2 regions of the Venatoribacter cucullus genome follow, and region 1 is predicted to be linked to the other one. Evidence: predicted binding sites of a transcription regulator. Region 1 holds the regulator's gene; the other holds the start of a gene.

What was found. The regulator LexA, encoded in region 1, represses DNA repair genes until DNA is damaged. The targets are predictions, from matches to a motif close to TACTGTNTANNTANACAGTA.
Positions count from the first base shown of each region.
Region 2: uvrD (DNA helicase II) is a predicted target of LexA. The motif match lies at 6,602-6,621, and genes of this name have one in related genera.

Region 1 is NZ_CP046056.1:1,759,940-1,768,330, forward strand. It holds gene nagZ (beta-N-acetylhexosaminidase) at 1-764, opposite strand, end outside; gene GJQ55_RS08385 (L,D-transpeptidase) at 749-1,291, opposite strand; gene GJQ55_RS08390 (TetR/AcrR family transcriptional regulator) at 1,330-1,974, opposite strand; gene lexA (transcriptional repressor LexA) at 2,235-2,834, shown strand; gene GJQ55_RS08400 (cell division inhibitor SulA) at 2,864-3,298, shown strand; gene GJQ55_RS08405 (hypothetical protein) at 3,386-3,637, opposite strand; gene GJQ55_RS13385 (DUF6586 family protein) at 3,797-4,354, opposite strand; gene GJQ55_RS08415 (YfaZ family outer membrane protein) at 4,366-4,938, opposite strand; gene htpG (molecular chaperone HtpG) at 5,068-6,969, opposite strand; gene GJQ55_RS08425 (bifunctional hydroxymethylpyrimidine kinase/phosphomethylpyrimidine kinase) at 7,051-8,391, opposite strand, start outside.
Region 2 is NZ_CP046056.1:2,634,747-2,643,137, reverse strand. It holds gene GJQ55_RS12470 (putative bifunctional diguanylate cyclase/phosphodiesterase) at 1-1,562, shown strand, start outside; gene GJQ55_RS12465 (DUF1569 domain-containing protein) at 1,584-2,099, shown strand; gene GJQ55_RS12460 (accessory factor UbiK family protein) at 2,108-2,347, opposite strand; gene GJQ55_RS12455 (TorF family putative porin) at 2,711-3,358, shown strand; gene glnK (P-II family nitrogen regulator) at 3,432-3,770, shown strand; gene GJQ55_RS12445 (ammonium transporter) at 3,820-5,085, shown strand; gene GJQ55_RS12440 (PA3496 family putative envelope integrity protein) at 5,225-5,404, opposite strand; gene GJQ55_RS12435 (SIS domain-containing protein) at 5,651-6,505, opposite strand; gene uvrD (DNA helicase II) at 6,660-8,391, shown strand, end outside.

The sequences.
Region 1 (8,391 bases):
AAAATCACGCCCTCAAACTGCAACTGGCGGCGCAGAATTTCCTGCAGCCAGAGCGCAGAAAAACCCGCCGTATACTGCGCATCAACAGCCGGATAGACCACGTGAGCCGGCATAATACCGGCCAGCAAACCAGACTGAATTAAGGCAGCAAAAGGAGCAATATCGGTTTGCAATTGGGGCCACGGCCGCTCATCCACCGGCAAGGCCAGATGTGAGTCCGCCGCCACCGCCCCATGACCGGGAAAATGCTTGCCCACGGCCGCCATACCGGCCTGCTGCATACCGGCAATAAAAGCCCCGGCCAGGCGGGTAACGGTGGCAGCATCATGGCCGAACGCCCGATCACCGATCACCTGGGACACATCGCGTTCAATATCCAGTACCGGGGCAAAACTCAGATGCACACCACAGGCGCGCACTTCCGCCGCCATCAGCCAACCCAGTTCCTGTGCCAGCTCAAGTGCTTCCGGAGGATTGCGGTGGTAAATCTGCTCCAGCGTCAGCATCGGCGGTAACCGGGTAAAGCCCGTACGAAAACGCTGCACCCGGCCGCCTTCCTGATCGGCACAGAGCAGCAAATCCGGACGCAACTCACGAATGGCCGCCGTCAGCTCCTGCAGTTGCTGCGGTGACTGGTAATTACGGGCAAAGAAAATGAGACCGCTGAGTTCCGGCTGGCGCAAAAACTCATGATCCTCCGGACTCAACTGCAGACCGGCAAGATCGGCGATCACGCCGACGGCGTGGGTCAGAGATTGCGGCATGGAATCCTCGCAAAACTGTGCTCCTGAATCCATACCGGCGTCCCCGGTGGCGCCAGAGCAAACAGCAGTAATAAATCGGCATTGTGCATACGGATACAACCGTGCGAAGCCGGTACGCCCATGGGTTCGGAATCGGGCGTGCCGTGGATATAAATAAAGCGGCGCATGCTATCGACATTACCCAATCGGTTACGGCCGGTTTCCTGGCCTTGCAGCCATAAAATGCGGGTCAGAATCCAATCCCGGTCAGGTTGCTGCTGCGCCAGTTGCGGCGAATATATTTCACCGGTGACACGACGACCACGGAAGACGGCATTCAGCGGCGCACCCGCACCAATCGCGGCACGGATACGGTGCCAGCCACGCGGGGTCTGCTCTGACCCCTGCTGCTCACCCGGGCCGTTCTTCGCCGTGGATACCGGAAAAACATGGCAGACACCAGCACTGGCAATACGCAGCTGCTGATCTGCCAGGGAAATTTCTATCAGGGGAGTGACGCTGGCGCCATCACGGATCATAAAATCCATCTCAATACCGGAAAACGCTCAGTGTATTCCGGTGCGCGTTACTGAGCCTGATGGGGCGCGTTCAAACCGGACGCGAGGAAAGGTATCAATTTATCAATCACTTGCGCAACATCGGCGGCCTTGCCCAGATCATGTTCCGCCATCGCCGTAAGGGAATCGGCACCGGATAAGGTAAAGACCGTGGCGCCCAGCATAAAGTGGATACGCCAGAAACGTTCTTCATCGGATAAATCCGGCGTCGCAGCGGTAATCAGCTGCATAAACACCGTAAATACCGGCGCGTATTCTTTTTGCAGAAAGCGGCGCAGGTGGCCTTGCCCCTGGGTATAGGCCAGACCCAGCAGGCGCATAAAAATACCCAGCCGGCGCGGACTGTCGTGGCCGGCGTGCAGGGCCGTGCGCGACAGCAGCAATAATAACTCTCGCAGTTGTGGCTGCTGCTGGGGCAGCTGCTGGTGAATGGTCAGCAGCTCCTGCTCCAGCTGTTCACAGAAAGGCGCCAGGAAGCGGGCGAACACCGCCTGAATCAGCGATTTTTTTGAACCGAAGTGATAGTTCACTGCCGCCAGATTCACCCCCGCACGGGTGGTGATATTGCGCAATGATGTCTCCGCAAAGCCGCGCTCGGAAAACAGCTCTTCGGCGGCGTTAAGGATGCTTTTTACCGTATCTTTCTGTGCCATGGGGTTCCGGCTCCCGATAACTGCCGGAACCCCGGCAGCGTATAAAAACAAGTGTTTCAAACATACGTTTAAAACATAACAAAGGCAAGCACAGAGCATGCCGGACAAGACCACCGTCACATTACTCAGCAGAAATACGCCGGCTGACCGAGCACAAAGCGCAGACACTTCAGCCTTATGACACAGAAAAGGGTTTACAACCGGCAAAACACTGTATAAATTCACACCTACTGTATAGATCAACAGACTGGATAAGCATCATGATCAAGCTCACCGCCCGTCAGCAGCAGGTTCTGGATTTTATCCGCAAGGCCATTGAAGACACCGGCTTTCCGCCGACCCGCGCCGAAATCGCCACCGAACTGGGGTTCCGTTCCCCCAATGCCGCGGAAGAACACCTGAAAGCCCTGGCCCGTAAAGGCGCTATTGAAATGATGCCGGGCGCTTCCCGCGGCTTACGCATTGTTGAAGCCCAGAATCCCGGCCTGCCGATTGTTGGCCGGGTAGCCGCCGGTGAGCCCATTCTGGCGCAGGAACATATTGAAGATTACTGCACCATTCCGCCGGAGTTTTTCCATCCGCAAGCCGATTACCTGCTGGAAGTGCACGGCGACAGCATGAAAAACATTGGCATTATGAACGGTGATTACATTGCGGTGCATAAAGCCAGCACCGCCCGTAATGGTGAAATTGTGGTCGCCCGGGTGGGTGAAGAAGTAACGGTTAAACGCTACGAAAAACAGCGTACTCAGGTGGTTCTGCATCCTGAAAACGAAGATTACCAACCCATTCAGGTTGATCTGCGCGAACAGGAGTTCGCCATTGAAGGCCTGTATGTCGGCGTTGTCCGTCGCCACTGAAACTGTCAGAAATTTGCCGAGGTATGGTTATGCGTCAGTTATCTTTTACCATGTCTGAACCGGGCCTGGCCCTCAGTTCGGCTCTGCCGGTCACTGCCGACCACGCGGTCAGCGGCAGCCTGACCGAAATGATCGTCGGTGAAAGCAGTGCCATTCAGCCGATGCAATTATTGCCGCTGCTGGCCCAGTGCAATGCCCAGCAACGCTGGCTGATGTGGCTGAGCCCGCAACGCACGCTGAACAAGCAATGGCTGGAAAGTCTGGGGCTGGGTAAGTCGCCGGTGATTCATCTGGATTTATGCGCCGATACTCAGCTGGCGCTGTGCACCAAGGTACTGGCCGCCGCCAACAGCCACCTGATCATTGAATGGCAGGGCGAGCTGACGCGTGAAGAACGCCTGCAGCTGCGCCAGCAAGCCCAGCGCAGTGGCAGCCACGTGGTGCTGATTCAACGCCTGCCCTGAAGGTTCGGTCATAACGCGGCAGCATAAAAAAAGCCCTGTGCGTTTCCACGCCAGGGCTTTTTTATTACAGACACCGTCAGTGACTGTTTAATGCAAACGCTGCTGATACTCCGGCGTATCAAAATCATCACGCTCAACTTCCATACCGGACAACTCGCCCACTTTACGCACACCGGCTTCCAGCATTACCCGGGCAACGTCCAGATGATGCATCTGCAGACTGGCACGGGCGTCGTCGGAAAAATGAATGGATACCAGTGCATCACCGTCCTGATCGTCGGCGCGACGCAGGGCCACATCACCATTGGAAAGTTCTACGATTTCAAAAAAGCGTGCCATAACCGCCTCTCTAAACAGGGCGCGCGACTATATCACAGCAGTGCCCCAATAGCTTGAGGACGCCACAGAACAGTTAGTAATAAAAAGTAATTGAATAGAACAGAAACACGGCAGCCAACCGGCTGCCGTGTTGCAGTGCATCAGTTTTCGTGGCGACATTCAGCTTTCGTGACGATTAGCGCGCTGGGCATCGATCAGCCGTTCCAGCTGCCGGGACCAGCCGGCAACGTCGGTGGCGGGTTCGGCGGCGGTCAGCGGAATCAGATCAATACGCTGCGCCGGTGGCGCGGCAGCATCATCCTCGTCATGGCCGTTATCATGCTCATGGTCGTGATCATGGTGATGATGATGGTCGTCATGACGATGCCGGTGATGGCCTGCTGCGGCCGACGCCGGTGGCAGCATCTGGCGCTCCACCGCCAGCAGTAACTGCGCCAGCCAGCTGAACGGATCGGCCGCCAGCTGCTGCAGCTCGCGCACTTCTCCGGTGACCAATGGCATCTGTTGCAGCAACTGCTCCAGACTGCTGAATGGCTGGCGGTATGACGCCGCCTCGGCCAGTTCGTGCAGGTAACACAACCAGGCATCACGCAGCTGGTACAGCGCACTTTCCTGTAACGCCTGCTGTAATACCAGCTCGCCACACTGCTGTTGCTGCTCCTGCAGCAAACGGCACTGATAGAGTTTCTGATTGGTCTGGCGCAGCCAGTGCGACATGATCGTTAACCTCAGAAATCGATGCTTAAGCCGGCGTGCAGGCCATCACCGAGTTCATAACGGCTGCCGCCGCCATCGAGGCGGATACCGACATAGCGGTAACCCACAAACAAGCGGGCGGTCGGAATCATGCTGTATTGCAGACGCAGATCGGCGTTGATGATGTTATCGGCATCCGAAAACGACAGTACCGAAGGTGCGTAATAACCATAACCGGCCACACTCACATCGCGGTTCGCCGGAAAGGCATAGCGGAAAAAACCACCCACGCCAACACCGCCGGCATCAAACCAGTCGGTATTAATGGCGTGCAGTTTGGCGCCGATACCGATGTACAGATTGCGCTTACCCGGACGCACATCCACCACGTGCACACCGGCTTCCAGCATGTCGCCATCGTCTTCATGATGCAGCCAGGCTAAATTAACATGCATACCGGAATTCGCCTGCGTGGCATCCCAGGCAAAACGGAAATCATCATTCGATAAGCTCAGATCCAGTGAACCACCTGCCTGTACGGCCGGAGCCGCCAACGCCACACCCAAGCCCAGAACTGCCAGTGTTTTTTTGATAACTGCCGTCATGCCTATCCCCAATGGTTGTTTCAGTCACGGGCTTCATGCCCGGTTAAAAATTGCTGTGCATAATAACAGCGCGGCGGCCGGGGTAAAACCAGGGCCGCCGCCAACAGTGCATTACGTCACAGGGTGTCGTTACTGCAGCAAATCCAGCAGCAGTTTATTCAGACGCGCAACATACTGCGCAGGTTCCTTCAGCTGACTGCCTTCCGCCAGCTGCGCCTGCGCGTAAATCAGCGCCGCCAGCTCAGCAAAGCGGTTTTCGTCCTGCTCTTTATCCAGCCGTTCAATCAACGGATGCGCCGGATTAATTTCCAGGGTGGATTCCGGTTCCGGTACCTGCTGGCCAGCCGCTTCCAACAGGCGCCGCATATGGCCACCCATATCGTACTGCCCTACCACCAGACAGGCCGGAGAGTCGGTCAGACGCGACGTCACGCGTACGGTTTTTACTTCGCTTTCCAGCGCTTTTTGCACGCGCTCCACCAGGTCTTTATGGGTTTCGGCCAGCGCCTGTTGCTGTTCTTTTTCAGCGCTGTCGGCCAGATCATCCAGATCCAGTTCACCTTTGGTCACGTCCTGGAACAGCTTGCCATTAAACTCGGTCAGGTGGCCGACCATCCATTCATCCACGCGGTCGGTCAGCAACAATACTTCCACTCCTTTGCTGCGGAAATATTCCAGATGCGGGCTGCTGGCCACGGCGGCGTAATTTTCGCCGGTAATGTAGTAAATCTTTTTCTGCCCTTCACGCATGCGGGCGACATAGTCTTCCAGCCCCACGCTTTGCGCTTCGCCCTCACTTTTAGTCGTGGCAAAACGGAATAACGCAGCGATTTTTTCGCGGTTACTGAAATCTTCAGCCGGGCCTTCTTTCAGCACATCACCAAATTCATTCCAGAAGGTCTGGTATTTTTCCGGTTCGTTCTTCGCCAGTTTTTCCAGGCTATCCAGCACCCGTTTAACCAGTGCACTGCGCAGGCTTTCTACCTGTTTATCCTGCTGCAGAATTTCACGCGATACGTTCAGCGATAAATCGTTGGAATCCAGTACGCCTTTCACGAAACGCAGATACAACGGCAGGAACTGCTCGGCGTCGTCCATGATAAAGACGCGCTGCACGTACAGTTTCAGGCCACGTGTCGCTTCGCGGTTCCAGATATCAAAGGGCGCTTTGGCCGGAATATACAGCAGGCTGGTGTAGTCCAGCTTGCCTTCTACTTTGTTGTGCATCCACAGCAGCGGCTCGTTCCAGTCGTGGGAAACGTGCTTGTAGAATTCTTTGTAATCTTCATCGCTGATATCGGACTTGCTGCGGGTCCACAAGGCTTTGGCCTGGTTCACCGCTTCCGGAATTTTCTTCGCCTCACCGTCCGCATCATCAGTGCTGGTTTCCTGCGGCAGGAAAACCGGCACGGCAATATGGTCAGAATATTTTTTAATTAACGAACGCAGTCGGAAGCTGTCAGCAAATTCCACATCATCTTTCTTCAGATGCAGGGTGATGCGAGTACCGCGCTTGGCTTTCTCAATGCTTTCCAGAGTGAAATCACCTTCACCAGCGGATTCCCAGCGCACCGCAGCGTCCGCCGCTTCACCGGCACGACGGGTTTCTACGGTGACTTTATCGGCGACAATAAAGGCCGAATAAAAACCCACCCCAAACTGGCCGATGAGTTGCGAATCTTTTTTCTGATCGCCGCTTAATTTGCTTAAAAATTCGGCGGTGCCGGACTTGGCAATGGTGCCCAGGTGATTAACCACATCGTCACGGTTCATACCGATACCATTGTCTTCAATGGTCAGGGTGCCGGCGTCTTTATCGAAATCGATGTGCACCGCCAGTTCGCTGTCGCCTTCGTACAGGCCATCATTCTGCAGTGCTTCAAAGCGCAGTTTGTCGCAGGCATCCGAGGCGTTGGAAATCAATTCCCGCAGAAAAATCTCTTTGTTGGAGTACAAAGAGTGAATCATCAGATGCAGCAGTTGTTTGACTTCGGTTTTAAAACCCAGGGTTTCTTTGCTGGCGGCAGTCATGCCCTACTCCTTTACCATCCGGTTGATTAAGCACGCAACGACAGTCAGCGTCGTTGCTATGCCGGAGTAAATGGGGCCGTCTTACACCATTTCAAGAGCTTCCTTCCGAATGGCCGGTAACCGGCGGCGGAACTGCATCAGCCGCTGCGCCAGCGCATCATCGGCACGTAAATCCGTGACCACCGCCACCGAACTTATGCCGGTTGCCAGAACCTGGGCCACATTCTGATGGGTAATGCCGCCAATGCAGGTCAGTGGATGATTCTGAAAACAGCTCACCCAACGGCTCAGTTGCACTATGCCCAGAGGCGGATAACGCAGCTGTTTGGATAACGGCGGGAACACCGGCCCAAACGCGATGTACGAGGGTTGCACGCCACGGGCACGGGCAATTTCCCAGTCGCTGTGAGTGCTGATTCCAAGCCGGATGCCGGCGCGTTGCAGCGCAGGCAAATCCGCTGTCAGCACGTCTTCCTGCCCCAGATGTACGCCATAGGCCCCCAATTCCAGTGCCAGTTGCCAGTCATCGTTCAGATACAGCGGCACCCCGGCCGCACGGCACAACTCGATGGCGCGGGCAGTGTCGGCCTGATACTCCGGTCCGGGGTCTTTGACCCGCCACTGCAGGCTGTCGATGCCTAATTCCAACAACTGTTGCAGATGGAGCAGATTATCCACCAGCCCATACAGCCCAAGCGGTGCGGCCGGCAGAAACGCGTTATCCGGCCACTCTTCATCAGCCGGCAACACCAGCGGCCAATCCTCAGCCGTGGCCTGCTCCAACGGCACCGCACGGGCATTGTCATAGCCACTGCTCCGGTGGCTGGCGCAGCGAACGGCCAGACGAGCCATGGTCACGGCCTGAATGAGGGCGTCGTAGAGGCTATGCCCCTGCGCCAGCGCACAGGCCAGCGCCGCCGCCAGATGACAGCCGGTGCCATGAACCTGCCGGGCGATGTGCCGATGACGGAAGCGGAACACGGGCAACAGTTGCGGTCCGGGTAACTCATCGTTGTGGTCATGCGCGGCACTGAAACACCAGTCTTCCAGAACATCGTCATCCAGCGGACTGTCGCCGCCGGTAATCAATACGGTCTGTGCTCCCAGCGCCTGCAGCGCAGCAGCACAATCGGCCAGGTTGCTGGCAACGGGTAAGCCGGTCAGCAAACAGGCTTCGGTGCGGTTGGGGGTGATCACCCGGCATCGCTGCAGCAACGCCATCAGGTATTGCCGCAACGCCGGTGTTTGCCAGCACGACTGCAGCACACCGCCCTGACTGGCGGATAACACCGGGTCCCACACCACCTGCCCCGGAAATGCCTGCAGCTTTGGTAACAGCCAGCGCAGACATTCCACACTGGCCGGCAGCCAGCCAAGCCGGATCACCGCCGGCCAGCCGTCCTGCCGCAGGCTTTGCCACTG
Region 2 (8,391 bases), 870 kb from region 1:
GCGCCATTGTTGCTTATTGTTCGTTGCTGGCGGTGCTGACCATTAATGGTCATTTCATTATGGTGATTCCGCCGCTGTCCTGGGCGCACCTTATTTTTACCAACGTTATTCTGATTCTGACCGGCTTCAGTGTGTATTTGCTGTTGATGGATATGCGCCGCCTGATGGGTTCGCTGCGCGAAGAAAACCAGCGCGTTACCGAGCGCGAACAGATGATTGCCCGGCTGGCCAATAAAGATCAGCTAACCGGCTTAACGAACCGTCGCTATGCCGAACAGCAGTTTGATTTATTGCTGGAACAATCCAGACAGCAACACCGCTCACTGTTGCTGTTATTTCTGGATCTGGACAATTTTAAGCCCGTGAATGACTCCCTTGGCCATGCGGCCGGCGATTTATTACTGCAGGAATTATCGGCCCGGTTGCAGGAATTACAGCAGCCCGGTGAAGTGCTGTGCCGTTTTGGTGGTGATGAATTTTTATGGCTGGTGCTGGCTGACCGGAAACAACCGGTTACCCAGCAGGCACAACAGCGCGCACAGCAATTACTGGAAGCGGCCACGCGGCCATTTTTTATTATGCAGACGCATATTGATATTTCCGGTTCGGTGGGTATTGCGCTGGCGCCGGAGCACGGTGAAAGCTTTGCTGAACTCTGTCGCTCGGCTGATCTGGCGATGTACGATGCCAAAGAAAAAGGGCGCAATACCTTCAGTTATTTCCACGATGATCTTAACCGTATCAGTGTGGATAAATTTTACCTGCTGAAGCTGATGCGGGACGCCCTGAAAGAAGAGCAGTTCCACCTTTATTACCAGCCCCAGTACGATCTGAGCGATGGCCGGATTCACAGCTGTGAAGCCTTGTTGCGCTGGCCGCAGAAAGGCGGGCAATTTATTAACCCGGATCAGTTTATTCCGCTGGCAGAAAGCAGTGGCATTATCCATGAAATCGGCCGCTGGGTGCTGGAGCGGGCCTGTACCGATTGTATGAACTGGCGCACCCAGGGCTTTGGCAACGTTGGCGTAGCGGTGAATATTTCCATGGTGCAATTCCGGGGCGGTAATCTGCCGGAGCTGGTGGAAACCATCTTGCGCCGTACCGGGTTGCCGGCGCACTTGCTGGAGCTGGAGCTGACTGAGTCGCTGCTGATCAGTGACGATAACAGCATTCAGCAGCAGCTTGACCGCCTGCACGCTATGGGCGTGACGCTGGCCATCGATGATTTCGGTACCGGTTATTCCAACCTGGGGTATTTGCGCCGCTTTAATGCCAGCCGGCTGAAAATTGATAAATCTTTTGTGTCGGCGCTGGGTGTCTCTGACCGCGATAAACCGCTGGTGCGGGCCATGATTCAGATGGCCCACAGCCTGGATCTGAAGGTGGTGGCGGAAGGCGTGGAGGATGAAGACACCCTGCAGCAGCTGCGTTTACTGGGCTGTGATGATGGTCAGGGCTGGTTATGGTCGAAGGCGTTACCGATGCCGGAATGGCTGGACTATTTACAGCAGAATACCAACAATCGTCAGCCGGCCTATTCACGGCCACCGTTATTACAATAAGAACATCACCACAGGATACTTATGAACCGCCGTCAATTTTTGCTGCTGGGCACTGCGCTGCCCGTGGCGCTGGTGGCTGCGCCCGCCGTTATTGCGCGTCAGCGCCATTATGATCTGCCTGCCCTGCAGGCTGAATTAGCCCGTTTACCCTTGAGTTTGCAGAATCCGGGCAGCTGGAACCTGAGCCAGATGCTGCAGCACTGCGCCCAGAGTGTGCGTTATTCACTGGATGGTTATCCGCGGCCCTTTTCGTCGTTATTTCAGCATACCGCCGGGCGCGCGGCAGCAACCGTATTCCGTGCTGCGGGTGCTATGCGCCATGATCTGAACGAAGCCATTCCCGGTGCCGCCGCACTGGATGCCAGCCTGCCGGTAACGCAGGCGCGTGACCTGTTGCTGCAGGCGTTAGCGGATTTTCAGCGTTACGATGGGCCATTAAAGCCGCACTTTGCTTACGGTGCGCTGGATAAACAGGCCTATGCCGCCGCCCATTGGCTGCATGTGCGTAATCATCTGGATGCGCTGGTAGCGGTCTGACCTGGCTGCTACGGCTGTTGTTGTTCCAGTACGCTCAGCCGTGCTTCCAGCTCTTCCAGGCGTTGCCGGGTGCGGCGCAGCGCTTCACTCTGCACGTCAAACTCTTCCCGGCTGACCAGATCCGCACTGGTCAGCAGCGCCTGCAGCTGGCTTTGCAGCAGCAGTTTTATTTCACCCGACAAGCCGGCCAGCGGGCCTTGTTGCAACATGTCCTGGATGCGTTGGCGGATCTGTTCCGGGTTCATCATAGTCAAGAGTCTCAGTCAGTGAATCTGGCTGCGATCTTAGCATGCAGGTAGCCGTTTAGGCGCTTCTTCTGAACCCCTGACAAATCCCTCAGCAGAATTGCACGGCTTTGGTGCATGCCTGAAAAAAGCGATGCACTTTAAGTGCACATTTATTTCTTTGGTGGTCCGTTTTTGATCCGCTGCGCTGTCTTAAATCCCGAAATTAAATTATTAAAGCCAGTGTTTATGCGGGCTGGCTGATTGTTTTTAAAAGTTGGCACAGCGGCTGCTATAGGACAGTTACGTGGTGAGCGCGGAAATAAAACAGTGCGCACCAAACGGGTTTAACCGAAAGAAATCCTTAACTGTATAAAGGAATGAACCATGAAGAAACTGTCTCAAGTAATCGCTCTGGCTGGTGTTATGTCTGCAGGTCTGGTGGGTGTTCAGGCTGTTCAGGCGGAAGTGTCGGCATCGGCTGCTGTTGCCAATAACTACATCTTCCGTGGCTTATTGATGGGGTCAGGCACTCCTGCTGTTTCCGGTGCTCTGGATTATGCACATGACTCCGGTGCTTACGCCGGTGTGTGGGGTACTTCTGGTGATACCGCTGCTGGTGATGAATACAATGTGTATTTCGGTTTTGGTGGTGAGTCTGGTGACTTCTCCTACGATGTGAATGTGCTGGGATATGTATACCCAACCACTAAAATCGATCTTGGCCAATTTGTTGAGCTGACCGCAAGTGTTGGTTTTTCAGGGTTGGGATTGTCTCTGACTGTGCCTGTTGCTGATGATAAAAATGCCATGGGCGGCGAAGACTACCTGTATGCAAAGCTTTCTTACGGCTATGACAAGTTTGGTGTTGTTATCGGCAATCAGACTGCTGATGCAGCCTCTGAGTACACCCACGTTGATCTGTCTTACCAATACAACGACAACATTGCCTTTGGTGTCAGCAAGATTGTAGACGGCGATATTTCTCAACGCGCCCTGTTCCAGGTGAGCTACAGCCTGCCTATTGAACTGTAAAACGCTTACAATAGCCCGTGCCCCCGCACGGGCTGTGAATCAACTTTAAAGCATTTAACAAAGGGGTTTTTCTATGAAACTCATTACTGCTGTGGTTAAGCCGTTCAAATTGGACGATGTGCGTGAAGCACTGTCCGAAATCGGCGTTCAGGGCATCACAGTGACCGAAGTGAAAGGTTTCGGCCGTCAGAAAGGTCACACTGAACTGTATCGTGGTGCTGAATATGTGGTGGATTTTCTGCCCAAAGTAAAAATCGATGTGGCTGTTTCTGATGACCTCACCGACAAAGTAATTGAAGCCATTACCAAAGCGGCCAACACCGGCAAAATCGGCGACGGCAAAATTTTTGTTACCAATCTGGAACAGATTATCCGTATCCGTACCGGCGAGACCGGCGCAGACGCGATCTGATCGATCTTTTCTTTTTGAATGAATCAGAGCCTTATGCGGGGGGCTTATCATGGAAAACAATATCTATGAACTTCAATACGCCATGGACACCTTTTATTTTCTGGTGTGTGGCGCGTTAGTAATGTGGATGGCGGCAGGTTTCGCCATGCTGGAAGCGGGCCTGGTCCGTTCTAAAAACACCACTGAAATTCTTACCAAAAACGTTGCTCTCTTTTCTATTGCCTGCACCATGTATCTGGTGTGCGGTTATCAGATTATGTACGGCGGCGGTTACTTCCTGTCGGGTATTACCGAAGTGGATACAGCAGCCGTGCTGGGCGAATTTGCGGCCCGTGAAGACGGTTTCCAGGGGGGTTCTATCTACTCCGGTGCATCCGACTTCTTCTTCCAGGTGGTATTCGTAGCAACCGCTATGTCGATTGTATCCGGCGCGGTGGCTGAGCGGATGAAGCTGTGGGCTTTCCTGGCCTTCGCGGTGGTGATGACTGCTGTTATTTACCCGATGGAAGGTTCCTGGACCTGGGGCGGTGAGTCTGTATTCGGTCTGTACAATCTGGGCGATATGGGCTTCAAAGACTTCGCCGGTTCAGGCATCGTTCACCTGGCGGGTGCTGCTGCGGCTTTGGCGGGTGTAATTCTGCTGGGTGCCCGTAAAGGCAAATACGGCCCGAACGGTGAAATCCGTGCCATCCCGGGTGCTAACCTGCCGCTGGCCACTCTGGGTACCTTCATCCTGTGGATGGGCTGGTTCGGTTTCAACGGTGGTTCGGTGCTGAAACTCGGCGATATCGGCAATGCACATTCTGTAGCTCTGGTATTCCTGAACACCAACGCGGCTGCCGCCGGTGGTCTGATCGGTGCTCTGCTGCTGGGTTATCTGTTCTTCCGCAAAGCGGATCTGACCATGGCGCTGAACGGTGCTCTGGCTGGCCTGGTTGCCATTACTGCCAGCCCGGATACTCCGCTGCCGCTGGTAGCAACCCTGATCGGTTTTGGTGGTGGTTTACTGGTAGTCCTGTCGATTCTGATGATGGATAAAGTCAAAATCGATGATCCGGTGGGTGCGATTTCTGTCCACGGTGTGGTGGGTCTGTATGGCTTGCTGGTGGTACCGTTCACTGCCGATGGCACTTCGTTCTTCGGCCAGCTGGCCGGCGCACTGACCATCTTTGTCTGGGTATTTGGTGCATCACTGATCGTATGGCTGATCATCAAAACACTGTTTGGTCTGCGTGTAACCGAAGATCAGGAATATTCTGGTGTGGATATTACCGAGTGCGGCATGGAAGCGTACCCGGAATTCACTACCAAGTAAGTTCTGCAAAAGCGTCCCGCGTATCGGGGCATAAGGGGAAAGCCGGTCAGCATGCTGACCGGTTTTTTTTATTGTTGTGACGGCGGAGAATATTCAGCAGACATAAAAAAACCGCCGGTTGGCGGTTTTCTCAGAGCATTTAATCGAAATAATAATCTTCGATATTCTGCTCCAGGCGTTTACGTTCGAGGTGGGCTTCAATAGCCCGGCGGGCCATCAGTTTTTTCGACATGCAGCTGTCTTTGTTCACAACCACATTTCCTTGTTGGTCAAATGAGACCACTTCTTCGTGCGCTTCAATTTTTGCAGCAACTTCCATCGTCGACTCCTCGGGTTTTGATCACAACAGATCCGGTTGCGATTTTTCTTCTTATTGGTTGCAGTAGCATGACAGCAGAGCATTAAATCGCCAAATTTTTTGCACCGATAAGATCCGGCGTTAATGAGCCGGAAGCGTAGAAAGGACGGGAAAAGTACGGATTACATCCGTCAGGGAAAGGGCGTTTTTAAGAAAAAACTCAATGGCAATATCAGATTGTGGCGCGAATAGTCTTATTCAAAAGAATCAATCCGGCTCAATACGCAGGGAATGAATGCTGCGCTTAATGGCATTCAGGTGGGTGATAAATTCCGGCCCGCGGCGCTGGGTTACCGCCACGGCCAGCATATCAATCACCATCAGGTGGGCGATGCGCGACGTCATCGGCGTGAACTGTTCGGTGTCTTCTTCAATATTGATATCAATGGGCAGGTCAGCCAGTTGACTGAGCGGGGTGTTGGCCGGCGCCAGGCTGACCACCTGCGCGCCATAATGCTGCGCCAGCTGCACCGAATGCAGCAAATCTTTGGTGCGGCCACTTTGGGAAATGGCCACCACCACATCCTGTTCGCTGAGGGTAACGGCCGACATCGCCTGCATGTGCGGATCGCTGTAGGCCGCCGTGGCCACCTGCAGACGGAAAAATTTATGCTGGGCGTCAATGGCCACGGCGCCGGACGCGCCAAAACCGTAAAACTCCACCCGGCGGGCGTTGCTCAGGGCAATGGCGGCAGCGGCCACCTGCGGGCTTTGCAGCTGGGCTTTCACCTGATGCAGACGCTGGATGGTGGTATCGGCAATTTTGTCGCAGATATCGCCGATGCTGTCGTCTTCGGCAATGGCAAACTGGCCGATATTATTGGCGACGGCCATCTCCTGAGCGATACGGACTTTGAATTCCTGAAACCCGTTGCAGCCAATGGCCCGGCAGAATCGCACGATGGTGGGCTCGCTCACCTGTGCTTCCTGCGCCAGGTCGACAATCCGCATGTGGATCACCTGCTGGGCGTATTTCAGCACGTACTCCGCCACTTTCACCTCGGATTTACGCAGGGAAGGGATGGCGGCAGTAATGTCGGTCAGGATCGGACGATGGCTCACAGTCGGGTTCCGTTACAGGGATGGCCGGATTATAAGCACGGGCGGTGGCGACGCGTAACAAATCCTTGGTGTTGGCTGAAAATTGTCCATTGGCCTGGGTGTATAGATATCCAGCCTTTTGCTAGACTGCGCGCTCAACACGAAGTGGCGCGCTATGGATATTTCTTTATTACTCGATCAGCTTAACGACGGCCAGCGTAATGCGGTGGCTGCCAACTCCCGGCACCAGCTGGTACTGGCCGGCGCCGGCTCGGGTAAAACCCGGGTGCTGGTGCATCGCATTGCCTGGCTGCTGCAGGTTGAGGGCGTATCACCCTTTGCGGTAATGGCGGTAACCTTCACCAATAAAGCCGCCAAGGAAATGAACAACCGCCTGGAGCAGTTGCTGAGCATTCCGGCGAATGGCATGTGGGTGGGGACCTTTCACGGACTGGCACACCGCTTTCTGAAACTGCACTGGCGTGAAGCCAGGCTGCCGCAGAATTTTCAGATTCTCGACAGCGATGACCAGCTGCGGCTGATTAAACGGGTGATGAAAGAAGCCAATATCGACGACAGCCGCTACCCGCCGAAGCAGATCCAGTGGTTTATTAACGGCCAGAAAGACGAAGGCCGCCGCGCTGCCCATGTTATGCCCGCCAACGATCCCTTCGGCCGCACCATGCTTGAGGTGTACCACCTGTACGAACAAACCTGCCAGCAGGGCGGGTTGGTGGATTTTGGCGAAATTCTGCTGCGCGCGCATGAATTATGGCTGCAGCATCCGGATTTATTGCAGCATTACCAGCAGCGTTTCCGCCATATTCTGGTCGACGAATTTCAGGATACCAACAACATTCAGTGCGCCTGGATCCGCATGCTGGCCGGCGACAAAATTTCGGTGATGGCGGTGGGCGATGACGACCAGTCCATTTACGGCTGGCGCGGTGCCAACATTGATAATATCCGCCATTTTCAGCAGGATTTTCCTGGCGCTGAATTAATTAAACTGGAGCAGAATTATCGCTCCACCCGCACCATCCTGGATGCCGCCAACGCGGTTATTGCCAACAACAGCGGCCGGTTGGGTAAAAACCTGATTACCGAAGGCGAAGAAGGCGCGCCCATTGCCCTGTACAGCGCCTTTAATGAGCAGGATGAAGCGCGTTACATTGCCGACCTGGTGGATAGCTGGGCACGTAGCGGCCGTCAGCGCACCGAAATGGCGATTCTCTATCGCTCCAACGCCCAGTCACGCACCCTGGAAGAAGCCTTTTTACAGGCCGGCATTCCCTACCGTATTTATGGTGGCCAGCGGTTCTATGAACGGCTGGAAATTAAAAATGCGCTGGCTTATCTGCGCTTATTGCTGAACCCCATGGACGATCCGTCGGTGGAGCGCGTTATTAACGTACCGGCCCGGGCCATTGGTGAAAAAACCGTCGAATTATTACGCACCGTAGCCCGTGATCAGGGCTGTTCATTATGGGAAGCGCTGGCGCTGGCCTTAACCCACAATATGTTGCCCAAACGGGCCGCCGCCGCGGTGCAGAGTTTTGTCGATCTGGTGACGGAACTGGAAGCCGCGACCCAGGGGCTGGCCCTGCATGAAATCGTCGATCAGGTGATTACCCAGAGTGGGCTGATTGAACATCACCGCAAAGAAAAGGGTGAAAAAGGTCAGGCCCGCATCGACAACCTGGAAGAATTAATTAACGCCGCCCGCCAGTTTGCTGCCGAAGAAGAGGACGAAACCGAAGACGCCGCCCGCAGTGAGCTGGCGCAGTTTCTTGACCGGGCGGCACTGGATGCCGGCGATGGTCAGGCCGATGAATACGAAGACGCCGTACAACTGATGACGCTGCACTCGGCCAAGGGTCTGGAATTTCCGCAGGTGGTGCTGGCCG